DNA from 4 places in the Kitasatospora sp. NPDC001159 genome. Region 4 is predicted to be linked to each of the others. Evidence: riboswitches for the same ligand, from Rfam matches in the RefSeq annotation. Region 4 holds a riboswitch; each other region holds the start of a gene.

Region 1 (5,024 bases), on a different contig from region 4:
CGGGACCGGCACGGTCGCGGTGCGCAGGTGGAGCAGCTGGGAGGCGGCGCGCTCGCCGGCGGTGGTGGCGCGCGAGGTGGGGATGAGGTGCTGGAGGCCGCGGGGGAGCTGACTGGTCATCGGCCCATTGTCCCGGCTCCGGCACGTCCTCCCGGCCGGGTCGTGGGCTCGTGGTCGTTTCCGGGGGCTGGAGGAGCGCTCGGACAGCTTCGGTCGAGAGGCCGATCCCTCATGCATCCCGTTCCGGAGAGAAGCTGGCCCGTCGGGTGCATCCCGCCTTACGGTGGCGCCATGAGCGATCACTCGGAAGCGCCTGTCACGCCCGTCGAAGCCTATGAACCTCCCTACTACATGGCTGTCTTCACGGCGGTGCGGACCCAGGACCAGAGCGGGTACAGCGAGACCAACGCCCGCATGGAAGACCTGGTGAAGGAGATCCCCGGGTACCTGGGGATGGACTACGCTCAAACTCCCGGAGGGCTGGCCATCACCGTCGGGTACTTCCGCGACGCCGAGGCCCTCACGGAGTGGCGGTGCAACGTCGAGCACCGTGCGGCGCAGAAGCGCGGGCAAGCCGAGTGGTACCAGAGCTACACGCTGCATGTGGCGAAAGTGGAGCGGAGCCACGGGTTCACGCGAGCGTAGGTCCCGCAGCGCCCGAGGGCAGTGGTCGGGCAGCGGCGCGAGGGGCGAACACCCGGAACTTCCCGCTCATCCGTTCCCGATCCTCCGGCCGCCTCCGTCTCACGGGCTGGGTGCCCGCGGGACGGAGGCGGCCGACCCGCACGGGACGGGGTCGGACCGGCCCCGGCCTACGTCCTCGACGGACGGGTCAGTTGGAGAAGTCCTGGGTGAGCCAGACGGTTCCACTGGCATCCCGGTGGACGGCGATGCCGATGTGGGTGAACTCGCTGCTGAGGATGTTCTTGCGGTGGCCGTCGTCCGGCGGTGTCTCGTTCAGCATGTCCCGGGTCAGGCCGACCGCCATGGCGGCGATGTCCTGGGCCGAGGTGGAGACCCCGTTGCCGTAGCCTATGTTCTCCCCGACGGCGTTCCACTGGACGCCCGCGGCCGTCTCCCGCGCCCCCAACTCGGCCTCGCCCGGGCACTGGTGGGACATTCCGCAGCCGCTGGCCATCGTCTGGTTGTGGGCCTCGGCGCTGCTGGTCAGCCCCGACGTGATGGTGTAGGCGGGCAGACCCTGGGCGGCCCGCGCCTGGTTGATCAGATTGAGGACCTGCTGCACGGCGTCCGAGCTCGAACCGGTCTGCGCGGCCGGGGTGGTGGGGGCGGCCGGGGTGGTGGGTGCGGCCGCGGGGGCGGGGGCGTGCGTGGCCGGGGTGGACGGGGACGACGGCGCGGACGTGTGGGACGCCGGGGTCGAAGCCGGAGCGGAGGGCCGCGCCGAGTGGGAGCCCTGGGACTCGCCGCCGGGGCGCGCGGTCGCGGATTCCGAGGTGTGGGAGGCCGGAGCGGACGGCGACGGCGACGGCGAGGCGTACGAGGCTTCGGCCGAGGCCGGAGCGGAGGGCTGCGCGGCGTGCGGGCCGGCCTGGAGGCGGTGCTGGTCATCGGAGTCGCTCTGGTGCCAGTGCTGGTGGTGCTCCTGCCACCCGGCGTGGCTCGCGTGCGTGTGGGAGCCGGGCGCGGCGGAGGCTCCGCTCGCGCTCAGCAGCGGCAGCATGAGGCCGGCGCCGACGATCCCGGCGGTGGCGGCCAGACGCGGGGTGTGTCTCCGGCGCGCACGGCGATGCCGGCCGGTACCTGAATTCAGCATGGGGCGTCCCTCTGCGACGCCTGCGAGGTGAGCTGTCGGGTTCGGGCCGTGAGGTAGCCCGGCCGCACGCAGCGGCTTCACCCCTAGCCGCACCCGTCTCGTCCGCGAACGGGCCGAGCAGGGCGCGGCGAAATACCTGGTTCCCCCGCTCCTGCCCGGTGCACTGCTCGACGTCCGGCCGACCGGTGGACAGGACTCGGCGTCCCGGCGGCAGGGTTCGCAGGTGCGAACAGCCCGAACGCTAGACAGATCGGCCCGGAAGACACAAGTTCGTATGATGCACATCACATGGACCTCCGGCGAGCATCTGACCGAATGCCATATCAGGGACACAGCGCCGCATAAGTACCCTAATCGGACAAAGCTCCTGGTTGTCGACGCCGGCCTCGACGGCCGCCGCCCCGGGAGGCGGGGGTGGACAAGGTGGTCGGCTCGCGTCGGTCGGCGATCGGCCCGCGCGTGCGGCCGCGCTTGAGTTCGAGGAATCCCGACGCCGACGACTGCACCGCCCGCACCGACCCGGCCTTCGCCGCCGGCGACCGCATCAGCGTCGTCTGCAGGGCGCGCGAGCAGGTGAACCCGGTGCGGCGCAGGTGCCCGGGGGCGTCTGGACGGCGCCGGCATCTCCCGCGGGGTCCGCATCGGTACCAATGTGTGGGTGGGGGTCTCTCTGTGCGCACGCATCCTGCCCTGTGCACACGCATCCTGCCCAAGGGGTACTCATCAAGCACGCGGGCAGATCGGACGGGGCCGGCGCCGGAGAGGGATGCCGAACCGGATCCGGCTCCTGGGGGTGATCATCACGGGCCTCCTCTGGGGCGGCTCCCCGTTGGAGCCGGCCTGAGGTCATGCCACCGGGCCGAGGTGTACACGGCGCCGTGCCCGTGTGCCGTCGGGATGTCAGTGGTCTGCCGGTGACATGAAGGTGGGCAGGTGCAGGCTGGTGGGCATGACCGAGCTTCGCGCATTGTCCGACGACGGCCGTCCCGTCACCGCCCTGGACGACGGGTCCGGGCCGATCCTGCTGGTGGTTCATCCGGGCGGCGGGGATGCGACGTCCTGGGACGGCGTCGTCCGCCGCCTCGTCGAGGAGTTCCGCGTCGTCAGGGTTCGGCGGCGGATCTACGTGCCCGGCGCGGACATCGCCCTGCCGCACTCGATGGCCGTCGAGGCGGCCGACGTCCTCGCCGTAGCGGACCTCCTGACGCCGCCGGTGCTCCTGGTGGGGCACTCCTCGGGCGCCGTGGCCGCACTGGAGGCCGCCCTCCTGAGGCCGGTGGCGTTCGCCGGGCTCGTCCTCTACGAACCGCCCATGCCGACAAGGCAGTTGGTCGCCGGACCGGCGGGGGCGCGGGCCCGCGCCGCGCTCGAGGCCGGCGACCCGGTCGAGGCGATGCGGATCCACATGGGGGAGATCGTGCGCGTGCCGGCGTACCTGGTCGATGCCATGTTCGCCGACGGGGGCCTGCGGGAGAAGCTGTGCGCGTACGCGGCGGCGCAGATCGCGGAGGACGAGGCTCTCGACGCCCTCGGCACCGGTACCGACCGCTTCGCGGCACTCGGAACCCCGACGACCCTGATCGAGGGCGACCTCAGCCCCGCCCACCTGCGCGAACGCCTGGCCGACCTGGCCGGTGCCCTGCCGCAGGCGCGAGTCGTCACCCTCACCGGCCAGGGACACGCCGCCCACCTCACCGCCCCCGGCGCCCTGGCCGCCACCATTCGAGACGCGGCAGCTTGGAGCGGGCCTTCGCCCGACGCCGACTGCTAATTGCCCGTCAATATCCACACGTTCTTGGAGCGAAGGTGGTCGGCTCCGTGGAACCCCAGGTCAGGGTGGATTGTCAGTGCCTCCTCGTAGTGTGGAAACAACGCTGGAGGGAACGCCGGAAAGGCGTCGAAAGGGCGTTGGAAAAGGGGTAGAGGTATGTCCGCGAACAGGATCAAGCACAAGGTCAACCACGTTTCGCTCGTGATCGACAAGTCCGGTTCGATGCGCCAGCACGCGGCGCAACTCGTCCGGGTGGTCGACGAGTTCGTGAAGGGGCTGCAGGAGGAGTCCGACCGGCTCGGCCACGAGACCCGGATCAGCCTCTACGCCTTCGACCACGAGGTGCAGAACCTGGTCTGGGACATGGACGTCAAGCACCTGCCGTCCCTGCGGGGCCTCTACGAGGTCGACAACGGTGCGACGGCGCTGATCGAGGCGGCCGTGAAGTCCATCGACGACCTGAAGAACATCTGGGAAGGATACGGGGAGCACTCCTTCCTCCAGGTCGTCGTCACCGACGGCGAGGAGAACGCCTCCGGCTGCTCGGAGAGCGGCCAGAGCACACCCGCATGAACGCCGGCAAGGGCACCGCCGTCCTGCGCAGCTGGATAAGCCGCATCCAGGGCGCCATGGACGACCTCCCCGACCACTGGACCTCGGCGATCCTGGTCCCGAACTCCCTGGCCAAGCGCACCGCCCAGGAGTACGGCTTCCCGGCGGGCAACATCGCGATCTGGGACGCGGACTCCAGCCAGGGCGTCGAGGAGGCCATCGGCACCGTCAAGTCGGCCGCCACCAGCTTCCTGCGGGGCCGCGAGCAGGGCGTGCGCGGCACCAGGAACCTGTTCGCCATGGGCCAGGACCTCAACACGGCCGAGGTGAAGGCCAACCTCGACGCCCTGGACACCGGCAAGTACATCCTGATCCCGGTCGACCAGCAGACCTCGATCCGCGAATTCGTCACCAGCGCCGGCCACGTCTACAAGACGGGCTGCGCCTTCTACGAACTGTCCAAGCGCGAGAAGATCCAGGGCAACAAGCAGCTCGCCGTGGCGGAGAAGGACCCGGCCACCGGCCGGATGACCGGCAGGGTGTTCTCGGGCCCGGCGGCCCGCCGGCTCCTCGGCCTGCCGAACGCGGAGGCCACGGTGAAGCCGGGCGAGAACCCCTCGTACACGCTGTTCGTCCAGTCGACCTCCGTCAACCGGAAGCTGGTGCCGGGCACCAAGCTGCTCGTCATGCTGTAACTGGGAACCGAGACAGCTGTTGAACCGAGATCGGCGGACGCCCGCCGTGGGACCGGCCCGGCGGGCTCAGCGAGGCCGCAGCCCGTCGAAGACCACCTCGAAGATCCGCTCCCGTGCCGCCGGTTCGTCCCCGAGCTGCTCCATCGTGACGCCCGTGCCGACCAGCAGGGCGATCAGCTCGGGCAGGCCCAGTTCCGGGCGGACGACTCCCGCCCGCTGCGCGTCGGCC
Region 2 (5,024 bases), on a different contig from region 4:
GATGGCCAGGACGCGAACCATGCGGCTGCTGGTCTTTCCGGGACCGGCGTACTGGGGGACGGTCGTTGTGGGCAGCGCGGGCTGCGGTGGCGGAGGCGGCAGGAGAGTGATCGTCGTCGAGGTCACGGCCCGGCTGCTGTCAGGGCGGCCGTCCAGTTTCCGTTCCGCGTAGCGCGAGATGGGTGACTTCACCTTGCGGGTGCTGACGCGGGACCGCCGGGTGAGCGATAGCGTCGACAGGACGCGGCGGCCGATTGCTCCGATGCCCTGTCCGAGGATTCCTTCCGCGCATACCAGCAGGTCGCGGGCAGTTTGGAAGGCGATGGTGAAGCCGCAGCGGTCGGGATCTGTGCCGGGCTGGGACTCCGCGGCCTCGACCATGGTGCGGCGCAGGAGCTGGTAGAGGGTGAGCAGGGCCCACATCTCCTGCTCGACGCCGGCGGGGTCGTGCGAGCGCAGGACGCGTCCGTGCAGGATGGTGTGGCGCAAGGCGTAGTAGGCACTCTCGTGCTCCCACCGCTCGTGATAGAGACGCACGAGGCGGTCGGCCGGGTAGTGGCGGGCGTCCAGGAGCGTGGTGGCCAGACGGCAGGAGCCCTCGAAGGTGCTGCCGTCCGTGCAGGTGACGCTCACCCGGGCTTCGATGACGCGCACCGGGACGCCGCCGATGACCGAGAGGTAGGAGGAGTCAGCGAGCGGCTTGAGGACCGGTGGCCGGCGGCGCTGGTTGATGCGGCTCAGGACCTGATCGGCGTCAGCGCTCCCAGATGTCCGGGAGCGAACCGGCCCGCGGCCACAGTCACCGTACGGGTGATGGCCGACAGCGCTGGCTGCGAGACAGAATGAACAGGCAACGGAGCTCCTTGCGGGACAAGCTGTCTTGGACGACTGCCTGTACCAACGAGCTCCGTTGCTCTATATCAAGAAACCTTCAACTCCCTTGCGTGACCTGCGGAAACGTTAACTACCCGGCCTTGGAAGTTCCCCGCTGAACTGGACAGCCTGATACTGGGACGGGCTCCCGAGGGCCAGCTACTACGCCTGGCTCGCCGGTCGGCCGGCTGCCGCCGAGCGGCAGCGGACAGAGGACGAACTGGCCGAGGAGATAAGGGAGATCCACGCCTCCTCGCGCGGTGCCTACGGCGCCCCGCGCGTGCACGCCGCACTGCGGCGCAAGGGCCGTGCGATCAACCGGAAGAAGGTCGAGCGGATCATGCGCGAGCGCGACATCCAAGGCGTGACCGCCGCAAACGCCGCCACCTGACGAAGCAACCGCGCCGCGGTCCCGTACGGACCCCGGGTACGCCGACGGCCCGGCTCACGCAGCGCAACGTGAACCGGGCGAGTCAGGTGGCCGCTTGGCAGCCCGTCAGCCGCCGGACATCCGGCTGGCGGGCGGCACTCGCTCAGACCCATCGGTTCGAACAGGCCGATCAGGTCCGATCAGGCCGTACTGATCGGGAGAAGTCCGATCAGTACGCCTGGTGCACCTGCCAGAACGCCCAGGCGGCGTTCGGGCTGCCGTAGACGGTGTTCATGTACTGCAGGGCCCACTTGAGCTGGGTGGCGGGGTTGTTCTGCCAGTCGGAACCGGCCGAGGCCATCTTGTTGCCGGGCAGCGCCTGCGGCAGGCCGTAGGCACCCGAGCTCGGGTTGGTGGCGTGGATGTTCCAGCCGCTCTCGTGGCTGATGATCTGGTCGAACGAGGCCAGCTGGTTCGCCGGGACGATCGAGGCGGCGAGCGCCTGCAGCGCGGCCGGGGTGTTGGCGACCGGGGCGACCGGGGTGGCGGCCGGCTTGGCCGGAGCCGCGGCGGGCTTCGGCGCAGTCGGGGCCTGTGCCGGGGCGGCCACGCCCAGGGTCAGGTGCTGGCCCGGGTAGATCTTGTCCGGGCCGTTGGTCAGCACGGACTTGTTGAGGGCGTAGAGCTTCTGCCAGCCACCCTGCACGTTGTGCGTGGTGGCGATCTTGGTGAGGGAGTCACCGCTCTGGACGGTGTAGCCAGCGGGCGCCTGAGGGGCGGCGGCCTTGACCGAGTGCACAGGGGCGGACTTGACGGGGGCGGCGTTCGCGGCGGTGGCGGCGACCACCGGGATGCCGGCGCCGACGCCGACGACCACGGCGGCCGCGACGATGCGCTTGATGGAACCGGCGGCGAACAGGCTGGGGCGAGCGTTGACGGGCAGCATGAAGTGCGATTCCTCTCCCACGCCTGCGAGGTGAGCTGTCGGGTTCGGGCTGGAGTTGCCCGGCCGCGCAGAGGCGCGGCTTTACCCCTAGCCCCGCCGGAACCAGTCCGGTGAGGCGACTTACCTGTGGGTCCCCCGCCCCTGCCGTGGTGCTTCATGGGTGCACGTGCCCGCCCGATCCGGCGGCAGGATTCGGCGTTCCGGAGAGCGGGGTTCGTTTCGTACAGAGACGAACGAGAAGGACCGTAAACGGCACGGAGCCATCAGCACAAGCCATCGTGAGCTGGGTCACGACTCGGCCGGATTGTCCGAATGATCCACAATGGTGCTTGATAACGATGTGGTTACGACCCTATGAGTGCGCGCCAGCGCCGCCCGCCGGGCTCAGTGCGGCAGCCACCGCCCGATGGTGCGCCGTGCGGGTCGTGGGTTCGGGCTGGCGCGCCCGCCCTTTGGGCATGCCGACCTGAGCGGTAGTCAGCCTGCGTGCCAGCCCTGCGCATCGACGCCGCCCGGCACCCCGGCTGCCGGATCGTACGGGGTGCGGGTGTGGACGAAGCCGGCCTGGTCCACGTCGTCGACCGTGCCGTCGGCCCGGCGCACCACGCGCAGCGGCTCGCCCACGTAGGAGCCGTCCAGCCCGGCCCAGGTCCCGTCCGGCTCGGACTGGAACCGTGAGGTGCGGGCCGCGCCACCCAGCGCTGTGAGCTCCATCACACGGCCGGCTCGCAGGTGCTCGACCGCGCTGGTGCCCCAGTGCCAGGGGCCGATCCGCGCCAGCAGTTCCGGGTCGGCGTCGACGAAGGGCCGCCGGGGCTCGGGGATCCGCAGCTCGTGCTCGGCGATGATCACGTCAGGTCGCGCGGGCCACCTGGCCGAGGCTGAGGCCGGCCGTGGTGCTGGCGAGCGTGACGGCCGCCACATCGTCCTGCTCGCTGACAAGAGCGAGGCGAGGAAGCCGGGCATCGAGCCGCCGTGGCCGACCCGCAGCCGGCCGTCCACGGCTGGAGCTGCAGGCCCAGGCCGTAGCCAGCCGACCCGTCGCCGTCCGACGCGGCGGCCGGCCGGCGTATCTCGGCCGGCACCTTCTCACCCGCGCCACCGGCGAGGAAGGCGGCCCAGCGGCAGAGGTCGGCGGCAGTGGACCAGAGCCGGCCGGCCGGCGCTATCGCGCCGGTGTCGGTGAGCGGCTCGGGCTGCATCACGCCGGCCCACGGGTGCACCGCGAAGCCGCTGGCGTGCGGGGTCTGCGGCAGCGGTGTGATGCGGGTCATACCGAGCGGCTCCAGCACCTCGCGCTGCAGCACCTCCTCCCACGGCTCGCCGCGCAGCTTCTCCACCAGTGCGCCGAGCAGGGCGTAGCCGGGGTTGGAGCACTGGTGGTCGAGCTGCATCGGCAACTACGGCGGCTTCGGCGCCACCAACCCCCCTGTGGATCGCCCGTTACTCCTCGACCGTCGGCACCTTGCCGAACGGCTGGGGCTACCAGACCTTCTGGCAGTGCTCCGACACCGGCACGTTCCCCGGCGACCAGGACCTGTTCAACGGCGCCTCCGACCGCCTGAGCGCGCTCGCACTCGGCTGGAGCCGCGCTCTCGTTCGGCCGCAAAGCCGAAGCGGCTCCCCGCACCCACCGGGGTGCGGAGAGCCGCCCGGCCCGAAGCTCAGCGCGGGTCGACCAGCTCCGGGGCGAACACCGTGCCCAACGGCTCGGGGCCCACGTACTGCTGGCAGTTGCAGGGCCGCGGCTCGTAGCTCAGCGGGCGGCGGTCGGCGTCCCAGGCGGTGGGCGTCTCGACCACCTCGTGGCACCGGCCCTGCTTGTCGTGCTTGGCCAGGTGGTGGGTGCAGCCGCAGACCGGCTCCGGCGGACGGTTGGCCGTCTCCAGGGCGAGCTCCCGGCGCTGGGTGGCGTCGAGCAGCTCCAACTTGCGCTCGTGGCGGACCTTCAGGGACCGGCGGACCTTCGCGGTGACCGACCCACTGCCGTAGAGCACGGCGGGCACCAACCACCACAGGTTCCACAACGAATCCACTGACGCCCCCACTGCTACCGATTCCTGGCGCTGATCATACGACTGACCAGCACGAGCGACCGCCGCCGGGGGTCAGCGGATCACCGGCAGCACCGGCGCCGAACTGCGGCCCGCCGCCGCCTCGATGAAGGCCACCGGATCGGCGACCTCCGCCAGCAGGTCCCGGGTGAAGTCCAGCGCCCCCTCGGCAGGCGCCGGACCGCCGACCGCCGCGATCAGGTCGAGCAGGTGGACGGTCGCCTCCATCAGCGCCACCTCGCCCAGCGCACCCACCGTGACACTGCCGAGCAGCGGGTGCGCCACCACCGTGGAGGGCGGCAGGTCCGCGAGCCCGGCCAGGGCGGCCGGGCCCTCGACGCCGAACCGGGTGATCAGCACGGCCGGTTCGGCCGCCTCGGCCGTCTGCCTGGCCGTCTCGGCGATCTGCCCGGCGGCGGTGTGGGCGATCCCGCCCGGCCGGTTGTACGCCCGCAGGATGCCGGCCCCACTGCTCACCTCGGCCGGCCCGTCCTGCACGGCCGCGCGCAGCCCGGTGAACATCTCCGGCACCGGCGCCACGTGGGCGTACAGCTCCCGGACGGTCCAATCGGTCAGCCGGGTGGCCCGGCCCCATTCCTCGGCGCCCAGGGCCGCGCCGCGCTCCGCCCAGGAAGCCCAGGTGTCGGCCAACAGACTGCGCACGGGGTCGTTCTGACTGCTCATCTACTCTCCTCGGAACGATGGCCACCGGAGTGCCCCACGCTACCCGGCAGCGCCGGAAAACCGGTTGCGGGGGTGCCACTCCGACCCTCACCATCGG
Region 3 (5,024 bases), on a different contig from region 4:
GTACCCGACCACCGCGAAGGAGCAGAGCGTCTGCACGACGAGGATCGCCATCGTCCCCAACAGCGCCAGCAACGTGTACAGATGAACGTACGGATCCATCCCCGCCGCCCGGAAAGCCAGCACCAGCCCGGCCGCGATCACCGACTGCACCACCGAGGCGACGTACGGCGAGCCGTGTCGCGGGTGGGTGCGGCCGAGCGCCGGGTGCAGGAAGCCCTCCCGCCCGATCGCGTACAAGTACCGCGCCGCGCACTGGTGGAAGGCCATCGCGCAGGCGAACGAGCCGGTGACGACCAGCCATTGGAACATCGTCACCGCCCAGGCCCCCAGGTGCGCGCCCAGTGGGTCGAAGAACAGGTTGTTCCCGTCCTTGCCCGGCACCGACCCGCTCGCCACCGCGATCGCGTGCTCGACTCCGTTGCCGGACAGGATCATCCAGGACACGAACACGTAGAACAGCCCGATCCCGACCACCGACACCAGGGTCGCCCGTGGCACCACCCGCTTGGGGTCACGCGATTCCTCCCCGTACATCGCGGTCGACTCGAAGCCCACCCAGGACCAGAACGCGAAGAACAGTCCCAGCCCGGCGGCCGCCGCGCCCGAACTCCCGACCCCCCTCAGCGCGTTCAGCGGGTTCACGGCCTCGCCCACGATCCCGTCCGGCCCGCCGCCGGAGGCCAGGACGGCCAGCGAGACCGCGCCCAGCACCCCGATCTCCAGCACCAGCGCCACCCCGAGCACCTTGGCCGTCAGATGCAGGTCGAACCAGGCCGTCACCCCGATCGCCGCCACCCCGAACAGCGCGTACCAGCCCCAGCCGAGGTCCACGCCCAACTGTGAACGGACCAGCCCGCGCAGCGAGTAGGCGAAGAAACCGATGATCGAAGCCTCGAAGACGATGTACGCCATGACCGCGAGCAGCCCGGCGGCCATCCCGGCGACCCTGCCCAGCCCGTGCGAGATGTACCCGTAGAACGCCCCGGCCGCCGTGATGTGCCGGGCCATCGCCACGTACCCGACCGAGAACACCGTGAGCACCACGGTCGCCACGATGTACGCGGCGGGCGCGCCGACCCCGTTGCCCTGCCCGACCACGATCGGCAGGTTCCCGGTCATCGCGGTGATCGGCGCGGCGGTGGCGATCGCCATGAACACCACGCCCGTCAGGCCCACCGAGCCCGCCTTCAGCCGGTCGACCCCGCCCGACCCTGCCCGCTCCCCGACCGCGTCCCCGCTCCCGACCGCCATCCGGCCTCCTCGTCCGCCCAGACCCGTCCGCCCGCCGGAGAAGGGCCGGGCGCTGACCGCCCGACAGCATCGCGCGACCGGGGCCGCACCCGAAAGACGACGGATCTCGCCAAAAACAGCAGGAGTTGACGCTCAGTTCGACCGCTCGAACACGCCCGGAGCCGGAAACGGCAGCGGCCGGCCCGGCTCCACGAGGAGTCCTCGCGAAGCCGGGCCGGCCTTGGGCGTGTCCCGCGCCCATGTCCGCTGATGCGGCGATCACCCGGTCGAGCGGTCACCCGACATGACCATCCCGGGTGGTCGATTCGCCCCGCAACAGCGGTGGTTCCTGAGACCCGCGGTCAGCGCAGGGTCAGAGCGCGACGCCGTGCGCCCGCAGGTAGGCGACCGGGTTGATGTCCGAGCCGTACTCCGGACCGGTACGGATCTCGAAGTGCAGGTGCGGGCCGGTCACGTTGCCGGTGGCGCCGGAGAGGCCGAGCCGCTGGCCGACGGTGACGGTCTGACCGATCTTCACGCCGATCACCGACAGGTGCGCGTACTGCGCGTACTTGCCGTCGGCGAGCTTGATCTCGACCTCGTTGCCGTAGGCGCCGCCGTTGCCGGCCTTCACCACGACACCGCTGGCGGCCGCGCGCACCGGGGTGCCGGTGGAAGCGACGAAGTCCTGGCCGGTGTGGTGGCCGGAGGCCCACATCGAGCCGGCCACGCCGTAGGCCTCACCCAGCACCGGGTTGGCCAGCGGGGCGACGTAGCCGGAGGTGGCGGCGACCGGGGCGGCGGTCACGGCCTGGGCCGGGGCGGCGGTCTGAACCTGGGTCTGGACCTGGGCTCCCGGCTTGGCGGCCTCGGTCTTGACCTGCAGCTTGGTGTCCGCGGCGGCGGAGGCGCTCTGGGTGACCGGGGCGGCCAGAGCAGCCGGAGCGGCCGGAGCGGCCGCAGCAGCGACGTCGGCCGCGAGCGAGAGCTGCTGGCCCGGGAAAATCAGGTTCGGGTTGGCGCCGACCACCGAGCGGTTCTGCTCGTACAGCGCGTGCCAGCCGCCCACGACCTGCTTGGCGTCGGCGATCCCGGACAGGGTGTCGCCGCCGACGACGCGGTAGCTCTCGAGCGCGGCGGCCGGGGCGGCCGACTTGGCCTCCGCGGCGGCGGTGTGCTGCGCGACCGAGGCGGCCGGCGCACCCGGGGCGGTGTAGGCCTGGGCGCCCATCGCGGTCACGAGCGGCAGCGCGAAGGAGACACCGGTGACGGCGACGCCGATGCCGATGCGGGCGACGCGGGGCAGGGCGATACGACGGGCCTGAGCAGGCATGGAAGTTTCCTCTCCGACGCCTGCGAGGTGAGCTGTCGGGTTCGGGCTGGAGTTGCCCGGCCGCATGCACGGCTTCACCCCAAGCCGGTCCTGGACGTTCGCACTGAGAAGCGCGAACTCCGGTCCGGCGACTTACCTGTGGGTCCCCCGCTCCTGCCGTACAGAGCTCAGTTCGAACCATCGGGCAGCGGCAGGACTCGGCGTTCCACCCGGTGGATCCACCCGGGCTGGCCGAGCGGTCGCTGAACTAAAACCCATCCGTTCGGGTGAAGCAATGTCGATCTCCTGAACCGGCTGCATCTCCCCGGAGGATGGTGACACTCCGCACGATCCGCCACACGATGCGTACACAATCCATTCACCGAGCGCCACTGCCCCACGACCCTGCGCCGATCTCCACCCCCCAGCGCGACCGTCCGCTCACGCACCGCTCGCGGCGGACACGCCACGCGGTGACCCTTGTCACGTACGCCCCGCCGGGCGCAGGATCGGGCCGTGGCCACCTCGACAGCCGGCACCCTGCGCCTGGGCACCGCGCAGGGTCGCTGGGTACTCCTGGCAACCGTGCTCGGCTCCAGCATGGCGATGCTCGACGGCACCGTGGTGAACGTCGCCCTGCCCCGGATCGGCGCCGACCTCGGCGCCTCCCTGGCGTCCCTGCAATGGACGCTGAACGCCTATCTGCTCACCCTGGCGGGCCTGATCCTGCTCGGCGGCGCGCTCGGCGACCGCTACGGAAGGCGCCGGGTCTTCCTGATCGGCGTGGTCTGGTTCGCCGCTGCCTCGGCTGCCTGCGCCGCCGCCCCGAACATCGAAGTGCTGATCGTGGCCCGCGCCGTCCAGGGCATCGGCGGGGCACTGCTCACCCCCGGCTCGCTCGCCATGCTCCAGGCCGTCTTCCATCCTGACGACCGCTCGGCGGCGGTGGGCCTGTGGTCCGGCCTCGGCGGGGTGTCCGCGGCCGTCGGCCCGTTCCTCGGCGGCTGGCTGGTGGACGGCCCCGGCTGGCGCTGGATCTTCCTGCTGAACCTGCCGCTGGCCGCCGCCGTGGTCGCCGTCACCTCCCGGTACGTCCCGGAGAGCCGCGACGAGTCCGCCTCCGGCCGCTTCGACGCACCCGGCGCGCTGCTCGCCGCGCTCACCCTCGGCGCGATCACCTACGCGCTCACCGCCGCCGGGGAGGGCCTGTCCCCCGCCGTCTGGCTCACCGGCGCGATCGGCCTGCTGCTCGGCGCTGCCTTCGTCGCCGTCGAGCGCCGCACGCCCGAACCGATGCTGCCCCTCGGGCTGTTCTCCTCCCGGCTGTTCACCGCCGTGAACCTGGTCACCCTCTGCGTCTACGCGGCCTTCAGCGGGGTGTTCTTCCTGCTGGTCGTGCAGCTGCAGATCGTCTCCGGCTTCTCCCCGCTGGCCTCGGGCTTCGCCCTGGTGCCGATCACCGTGCTGATGCTGACGCTGTCGGCGCGCGCCGGGCGCCTCGGCAAGCGGGTCGGCCCGCGCATCCCGCTCACGGTCGGCCCGCTGCTGTGCGCCGCCGGGGTGCTGCTGATGCTGCGCATCGGCCCCGGCTCCTCCTACTGGGTGGACGTGCTGCCCGCCGTCGCGGTGATGGGCAGCGGGATGACCCTGCTGGTCGCACCGCTGACCGCGACGGTGCTGGCCGCCGTCGAGGTGCGGCACGCGGGCATCGCCAGCGGCGTCAACAACGCCGCCGCCCGCGCGGCCGGCCTGCTCGCGGTGGCCGCCCTCCCGGCGCTGGCCGGGCTGAGCGGCGACGCCTACCGGGTACCGTCCTCGGTGGACTCCGCCTTCCACACCGCGATGCTGATCTGCGCGGGCCTGCTGGCCGGCGGCGGGCTGATCGCCTTCGCCACCGTCCGGGGCAATGTGCTCGCCCCCGAGGAGCACCCGGTGGCCGAACCGAACTGCGACTGGCCCTGCGCCACCACCACCCCGCCGCTCGACCCCGGACACGCCCGGACGCACGAGGGCCCCGCCACCGGAACGGCGGCAGGACCCTCGGGGGGCTGACCGGTCGTCAGAGCCCACTGCGCTCTTAGAGAATGTCGGCCGGCGCGTACTTGGCCGCCTCCGGGTAGGCCACCGCGACGGCCTCCACCTGGCGGACCACCTCGGCGACCTGCGCCCCGGCCGCACCGGTGAACGACAGCCTGTCGGCCAGCAGCGCGTCCAGCGCGGCCCGGTCCAGCGGGATCCGCTCGTCGGCGGCAAGCCGGTCCAGCAACTCGTTCTCGCGGGCGCCCGCACGCATCGCCAGCGCGGAGGCGACGGCGTGCTCCTTGATGACCTCGTGCCCGGTCTCCCGGCCGACGCCCGCGCGCACCGCGCCCATCAGCACCTTGGTGGTGGCCAGGAACGGCAGGTAGCGGTCCAGCTCGGCCTCGATCACGGCCGGGAAGGCGCCGAACTCGTCCAGGACGGTCAGGAAGGTCTCCAGCAG
Region 4 (5,024 bases):
TCGGGGTTGACCACCACCCGGTCCGCCGGGGTGTGCCAGGGCGCGCCGGGGGCGGCCACGGTGACCGCCGCCATGCCCGTCCAGCCTGCCGGGTCGGCCTCCAGCAGCCGGGCGAACTGGGTCTCGTCGGCGGGCAGTTCGAGCAGCAGCCGACCGGGCCAGCCACCGCCCCAGACCGCACTGACGGCCGGCACCGCCTTGTCCCCGACCGCCACCAGCCCGGCCGGGTCGGGCCCTTCGGCCAGGCCGAGCACCAGGCAGTGCTCTCCGGGAGCGGTACGGGCGGGGCCGAGGTCCCACAGCGCCGGGGGCCCGCTCGCGGCCTCCTCCCGCTCGACCCGCCAGCCGCCCGCGTCCCGGACCAGCGCGATCCGGCGCGGGTACACCACCGGGTACTCGTCGTACCCGGCGATCCGCACCGCCAGCTCGGCGGAGGCGGTCAGCCGGTCCGGCCCGTCGGCCGCCGAAGACCCCTGATCGGGCGACAGCACCAGGTTGCGGTAGAGCGCCCCGGCCCCCGTGAGCCCGGACCACGCGGGCAGTGAGCGCGCCCGCGCCACCAGCAGCTCCGCCACTTCGGCGCGCTGGTCCGCCGCCCGCCTGGCGGGTGCCGCCGGGGCGGCCGGGGGCAGCGACAGCTGGGCCAGCCCGCCGACCGCCAACAGCAGCGCGCCGCGCCGGGACAGCACGCAGCGGGCCGGGTCTACCGAGCGGGGCTCGGCCGGACCGGAGGGCGTCGCGCTCAGAGCCGGACCACCCCCGACACCGGCATCGCGCTGACGCTCTCGTACCGCACCTTGGCGCCCGGGTAGGGGGCGTGCACCATCACCCCGCCGCCGGCGTACATCCCGACGTGGTGCATGTCCCGGTAGAAGATCACCAGGTCTCCCGGCCGCGCTTCGGAGAGGCTGACCCGCTGCCCGGCGTACGCCTGGGCCTGCGAGGTGCGCGGCAGGGTCACTCCGGCCTGCCGCCAGCTGTAGTACATCAGACCGGAGCAGTCGAAGGCGCGGGGCCCGGTGGCTCCGTAGACGTACGGCGAGCCGATCATCCGGACCGCGGCGGCCAGCGCGGCCGCCCCGCGCTCGGAGGCGGGCGGGGTGGTGCCGAGGTCCAGCCGGTCGGTGCCGCGGGTGGCGCGCTGCTCGGCGTCCTTGGCGTCCTGGACGACCATCCGGGCCCGCTCGGCCGCGTCCAGGCTGTTGAGCAGCTTCTGCGCCGTGTCCAGCCGCTGCTGGACCTGCTGCTTGTTCTCGGCCAGCGAGCGCCGGGCCTGGTCCAGCTCGGCGAGCTTGCCCGCGGTCTCGGCGCGGCGCTGGTCGAGTCGGCGCTGACGGCCGACCAGCTCACGCAGGGTCTCCTGCTGTCGCTCGGCGGCCTGGCCGAGGGTGCGGGCGCGGGCCAGGTAGGACTCGGGGTCGCTGGAGAGCATCAGCTGGGCGGTCTGGGTCATCCCGCCGCCGCGGTACTCGGCCCCCGCCACGGTCGCGAGGTCCCCGCGCAACTGGTTGAGCTGGTCCTGGGCGGCGGCCACCTCGCCCTGCAGGGTGGCGGTCTCGCCCTGGAGCCGCTTCTGCGCCTCCTGTGCGGCGTTGTACTTCTCGGACGCCTGCTCGGCCTCGTCGTACAGCCGCTCGACCTGCGCCTTGACGCCCCTGCGGTCGGGGGTGTCCGGCCCACCCGGAGCGGCTTGGGCGCTGCCGCAGGTCGCCACGCCCAGGGCCGTGGTGGCGGCCGCGGTCAGTACCAGCGCACGGGCGAGCAGTTGGGAACGGCGGTGCACGGGCATGGCGGCAGCGGCTCCAATCCTGCGGCGCGGCCCGCGGCCGCGCCCCAGCGGGCGGCCGTCGAGCGGGAGTCCGGTGGCAGACGTTAGCGAGTCCGGGCAAGTGAGTCCAAACCCCCGCCTACTCGAATATTTGACCCCAAATCGGACATTCGCCCGAGCCGCCGGAAAAGCCGCAGGCCCGGCCCTCCGTGATGGAGGACCGGGCCCGGAACGGCCCGGGCGGGGATCAGACCCGCACGATGGAGGCCAGCGGCATGTTGGAGACCGCCTCGTAGCGGACCGAGGCACCCGGCTTGGGCGCGTGCAGCACCTGGCCGTTGCCCGCGTAGATGCCGACGTGGTGGGCGTCGCTGTAGAAGATCAGCAGGTCGCCGGGCTGGGCCTGGGAGATGTCCGAGCCGATCCGGGTGCCGGCGCCGGCCTGCTCCTGCGAGGTGCGCGGCAGCGACACGCCGACCTGGTTGAACGCCCAGACCATCAGGCCGGAGCAGTCGAAGGAGCTCGGGCCGGTGGCGCCCCAGACGTACGGGCTGCCGACCTTGCTGGCGGCGGCGGCCAGCGCGGCGGCACCGTGCGAGCTGCCGGGCGCGGCCGGCTTGACGACCGGCGAGGACGAGGAGCCCGAGCTGATGTCGGTGCGGCCGCTGTCGCGCGAGGCGCGGTCCGAGGCGGCCTGCTGCTGGGCGGCCTTCGCGGCGGCGTCGGCCTGGGCCTTGGCGTCGGCGGCGGCCTTCTCCTCGGCCTGGCGGATCGCCTGGCGCTCCTGCTCGGTCAGGGTGTTGAGCAGGTCCTGGGCGGCCTTCAGCTTGTTCTGGACCTCCTCCTTGGAGGCCTTCAGCTGCTGGGTGGTGGACTCCAGTTCGGCGAGCTTGCCCTGGGCCTCGGTGCGGTCCTGGTCGAGCTTGCGCTGCTGCTCCTGGAGCTCCTTCAGCTGGTTCTTCTGAGTGTCACCGGCCTGGTTCAGCGCACCGGCCTGGTTGAGGAAGTTGTCCGGCTTGGACGAGAGCATCAGCTGGACGGTCGGGGATATGCCGCCGTTGCGGTACTGCTCCCCGGCGATCTCGGCGAGCCCGCCCTGCAGGTCGGTCACCTGGGACTGCTGCCGGGCCACCTGGTCCTGCAGGCCGGAGACCTGCTTCTCCAGCGCCTGCTGCTTCTCCTGGGCGGCGTTGTACTTCTCGGTCGCCTGCTCGGCCTGCTCGTTGAGCTGGTCGACCTGCTCCTTGACCTGCTCCTTGGTCGGCTGCGGGTCGGCGTGCGCGCCGGACTGCGCGGAGAGGGCGACGGCTGCCGCGGCGACACCCGTCAGGATCGAGACACGGGCGCGGCTGGCGGGCTTGGGACGACGATGGGACGCCACGAAGGCGGACTCCTTCTTCCTAGTCCGCCTACCGGGTGAGCTGACGGGTTCGGGCCGGAAGCATGCCCTACGACGCCTCACGGCCGTTCCACCGGCCGGCCTGGCGCCGATTCACCCCGGAGGAACGTGGTTCCCCGGCTCCGCTCCGCAGCGCCCCCGACCACTGGGCTCCCCTGCCGGACAGTCGCTTCGACCTGCCCCGCTGTTTCGCGAACTCGACGGAAACCACCGCCGCCACCCAGGCTGGGTGATCGACAGTGCGGTGGTTCGGGGCACGACCCTAGTAACTGAACCGTGATCCGTTCAAATCCTTGTCAGAAAAAAGTCGGAAGATTGCCCATGTTCTTTTGTGAAAATGACCGATGGTGATCGCTGCTGCACACAAAGCTGATCTGTTCTCACCAGCCGGACGCTGAACCCGTAAACCCGAAGCGCCACCCCCGGTCGGAGGGTGGCGCGGATCACAGGGCCGGAAGCCGGCCCTTCGGGCGTGTCGGGTCGTCAGACCCGGCGGATCGTGTTGATCGGCATCGCGTCGGCCTTCATCACCTTCACCACGTCCCCGGTGTGCGGCGCGTGGACCACCATGCCGTTGCCGATGTACATCCCGACGTGGTGCCGGTCGCTGCCGTAGATGACCAGGTCGCCGGGCTGAGCCTGGTCCAGCGAGGGCACCGCGGTGCCGACGTTGCCCTGCTCCTGCGAGGTGCGCGGCAGCGAGACCCCGGCCTGGGCGTACGACCAGAGCATCAGGCCCGAGCAGTCGAAGGTGCTCGGCCCGGTGGCGCCCCAGACGTACGGCGAGCCCTGCTTGCTCATCGCCTTGGCCACGGCCACGGCCGCGTAGCCGCTGGCCGGCGGCAGGCTGCTGAGGTCGACCCGGGCGCTGCCGCGCGAGGCGCGGTCGTCCTGCTGCTGCTGGGCCTTCAGTGCGGCACGGTCGGCGGCACTGAGCGAGTTCAGCAGGTCCTGGGCGGCCTGCAGCTTCTGGTTGACGTCGGCCTTGGCCTGGTTCAGGTCCTTGGTGGTGGAGTCCAGCGAGGCCAGCACCGCGGCGGCCTCGGCCTTCTCCTGGTCCAGTCGGCGCTGCTGGTCGAGCAGGCCCTTGAGCGCCTCGGTCTGGCTGGCGCTGGCCTGCTGGACGCTGGAGGCCTTCTGCAGGTAGCCGGACGGGTCGGAGGAGAGCATCAGCTGGACGGACGGGTCGATGCCACCGGTGCGGTACTGCTCGCCCGCCACCTCGGCCAGGCCGGTCTGCAGCTGGGTCATCTGCTCCTGACTGCGGGCCACCTGGTCCTGCAGCTGGTCGGCCTGCTTGCGGAGCTGGTCGGCCCGTTCCTTGGCGCCGTTGTACTTCTCCGCCGCCTGCTCCTGCTCCTCCTGGAGCTGGTCGATCTGCGCCTTGACGTCAGCCTTGTTCGGCTGCGGCGCGGCGTGCGCGGCCACCTGGGCGGAAAGGGCGACCGCGGTCGCAGCGGCAGCGGTGAGCACGGAGACCCGCGCGCGGCTCGGCTGCTTGGGACGGCGGTGGGAGGCCAAGGGACCGGCTCCTTCTTCCAACGGACTCACCAGATCGGGTGAGATTCCGGAAAATAGGTTTGACGCCAGACCCTAGTGAAGATCTATCCGTTTTGCCACTCCCCCGAAGGCGTGAAGTCCGGTTCCCACGCTGACTTCACGGGATCCGCACACCCTCGCAAAACGGGCAATGACCAGGTGTCACCCCGCCCGGACCGAGGTCAGGGCCGGGCCAGCCGGTTCAGCAGCAGCACCGAGGCAACCGGGCGCGCGCCCGCCTTGCGCACGCCCTCCGCCACCTCCCGGTCGGTGGACACCACCACCACCGGACGGCCTTGCGGCTCGGCACGCACCAGA

Evidence for each region. Region 4 has a riboswitch for cyclic di-AMP ahead of ACWC9T_RS22665 (NlpC/P60 family protein). Riboswitches for the same ligand answer to the same signal wherever they lie in the genome.
Region 1: another riboswitch for cyclic di-AMP. It lies ahead of ACWC9T_RS09145 (CAP domain-containing protein); the one in region 4 lies ahead of ACWC9T_RS22665 (NlpC/P60 family protein).
Region 2: another riboswitch for cyclic di-AMP. It lies ahead of ACWC9T_RS27400 (LysM peptidoglycan-binding domain-containing protein); the one in region 4 lies ahead of ACWC9T_RS22665 (NlpC/P60 family protein).
Region 3: another riboswitch for cyclic di-AMP. It lies ahead of ACWC9T_RS08165 (M23 family metallopeptidase); the one in region 4 lies ahead of ACWC9T_RS22665 (NlpC/P60 family protein).

What each region holds. Positions count from the first base shown of each region.
Region 1 is NZ_JBSFJV010000012.1:60,889-65,912, forward strand. It holds gene ACWC9T_RS09135 (hypothetical protein) at 1-120, opposite strand, end outside; gene ACWC9T_RS09140 (antibiotic biosynthesis monooxygenase family protein) at 292-645, shown strand; gene ACWC9T_RS09145 (CAP domain-containing protein) at 833-1,777, opposite strand; cyclic di-AMP (ydaO/yuaA leader) riboswitch at 1,780-1,948, opposite strand; gene ACWC9T_RS09150 (alpha/beta fold hydrolase) at 2,727-3,548, shown strand; partial or broken gene ACWC9T_RS09155 (VWA domain-containing protein) at 3,705-4,795, shown strand; gene ACWC9T_RS09160 (TetR/AcrR family transcriptional regulator) at 4,862-5,024, opposite strand, start outside.
Region 2 is NZ_JBSFJV010000062.1:40,467-45,490, reverse strand. It holds gene ACWC9T_RS27410 (transposase) at 1-732, opposite strand, end outside; gene ACWC9T_RS27405 (IS3 family transposase) at 1,094-1,264, shown strand; gene ACWC9T_RS27400 (LysM peptidoglycan-binding domain-containing protein) at 1,473-2,210, opposite strand; cyclic di-AMP (ydaO/yuaA leader) riboswitch at 2,195-2,317, opposite strand; gene ACWC9T_RS27395 (DUF7586 domain-containing protein) at 2,667-3,041, opposite strand; gene ACWC9T_RS27390 (serine hydrolase domain-containing protein) at 3,038-3,583, opposite strand; partial or broken gene ACWC9T_RS27385 (GH25 family lysozyme) at 3,567-3,771, shown strand; gene ACWC9T_RS27380 (hypothetical protein) at 3,854-4,198, opposite strand; gene ACWC9T_RS27375 (maleylpyruvate isomerase N-terminal domain-containing protein) at 4,298-4,927, opposite strand.
Region 3 is NZ_JBSFJV010000010.1:93,464-98,487, forward strand. It holds gene ACWC9T_RS08160 (APC family permease) at 1-1,251, opposite strand, end outside; gene ACWC9T_RS08165 (M23 family metallopeptidase) at 1,604-2,563, opposite strand; cyclic di-AMP (ydaO/yuaA leader) riboswitch at 2,566-2,741, opposite strand; gene ACWC9T_RS08170 (MFS transporter) at 3,059-4,594, shown strand; gene purB (adenylosuccinate lyase) at 4,620-5,024, opposite strand, start outside.
Region 4 is NZ_JBSFJV010000044.1:47,305-52,328, forward strand. It holds gene ACWC9T_RS22655 (hypothetical protein) at 1-689, opposite strand, end outside; gene ACWC9T_RS22660 (NlpC/P60 family protein) at 743-1,789, opposite strand; gene ACWC9T_RS22665 (NlpC/P60 family protein) at 2,016-3,149, opposite strand; cyclic di-AMP (ydaO/yuaA leader) riboswitch at 3,160-3,312, opposite strand; gene ACWC9T_RS22670 (NlpC/P60 family protein) at 3,651-4,688, opposite strand; gene ACWC9T_RS22675 (NYN domain-containing protein) at 4,889-5,024, opposite strand, start outside.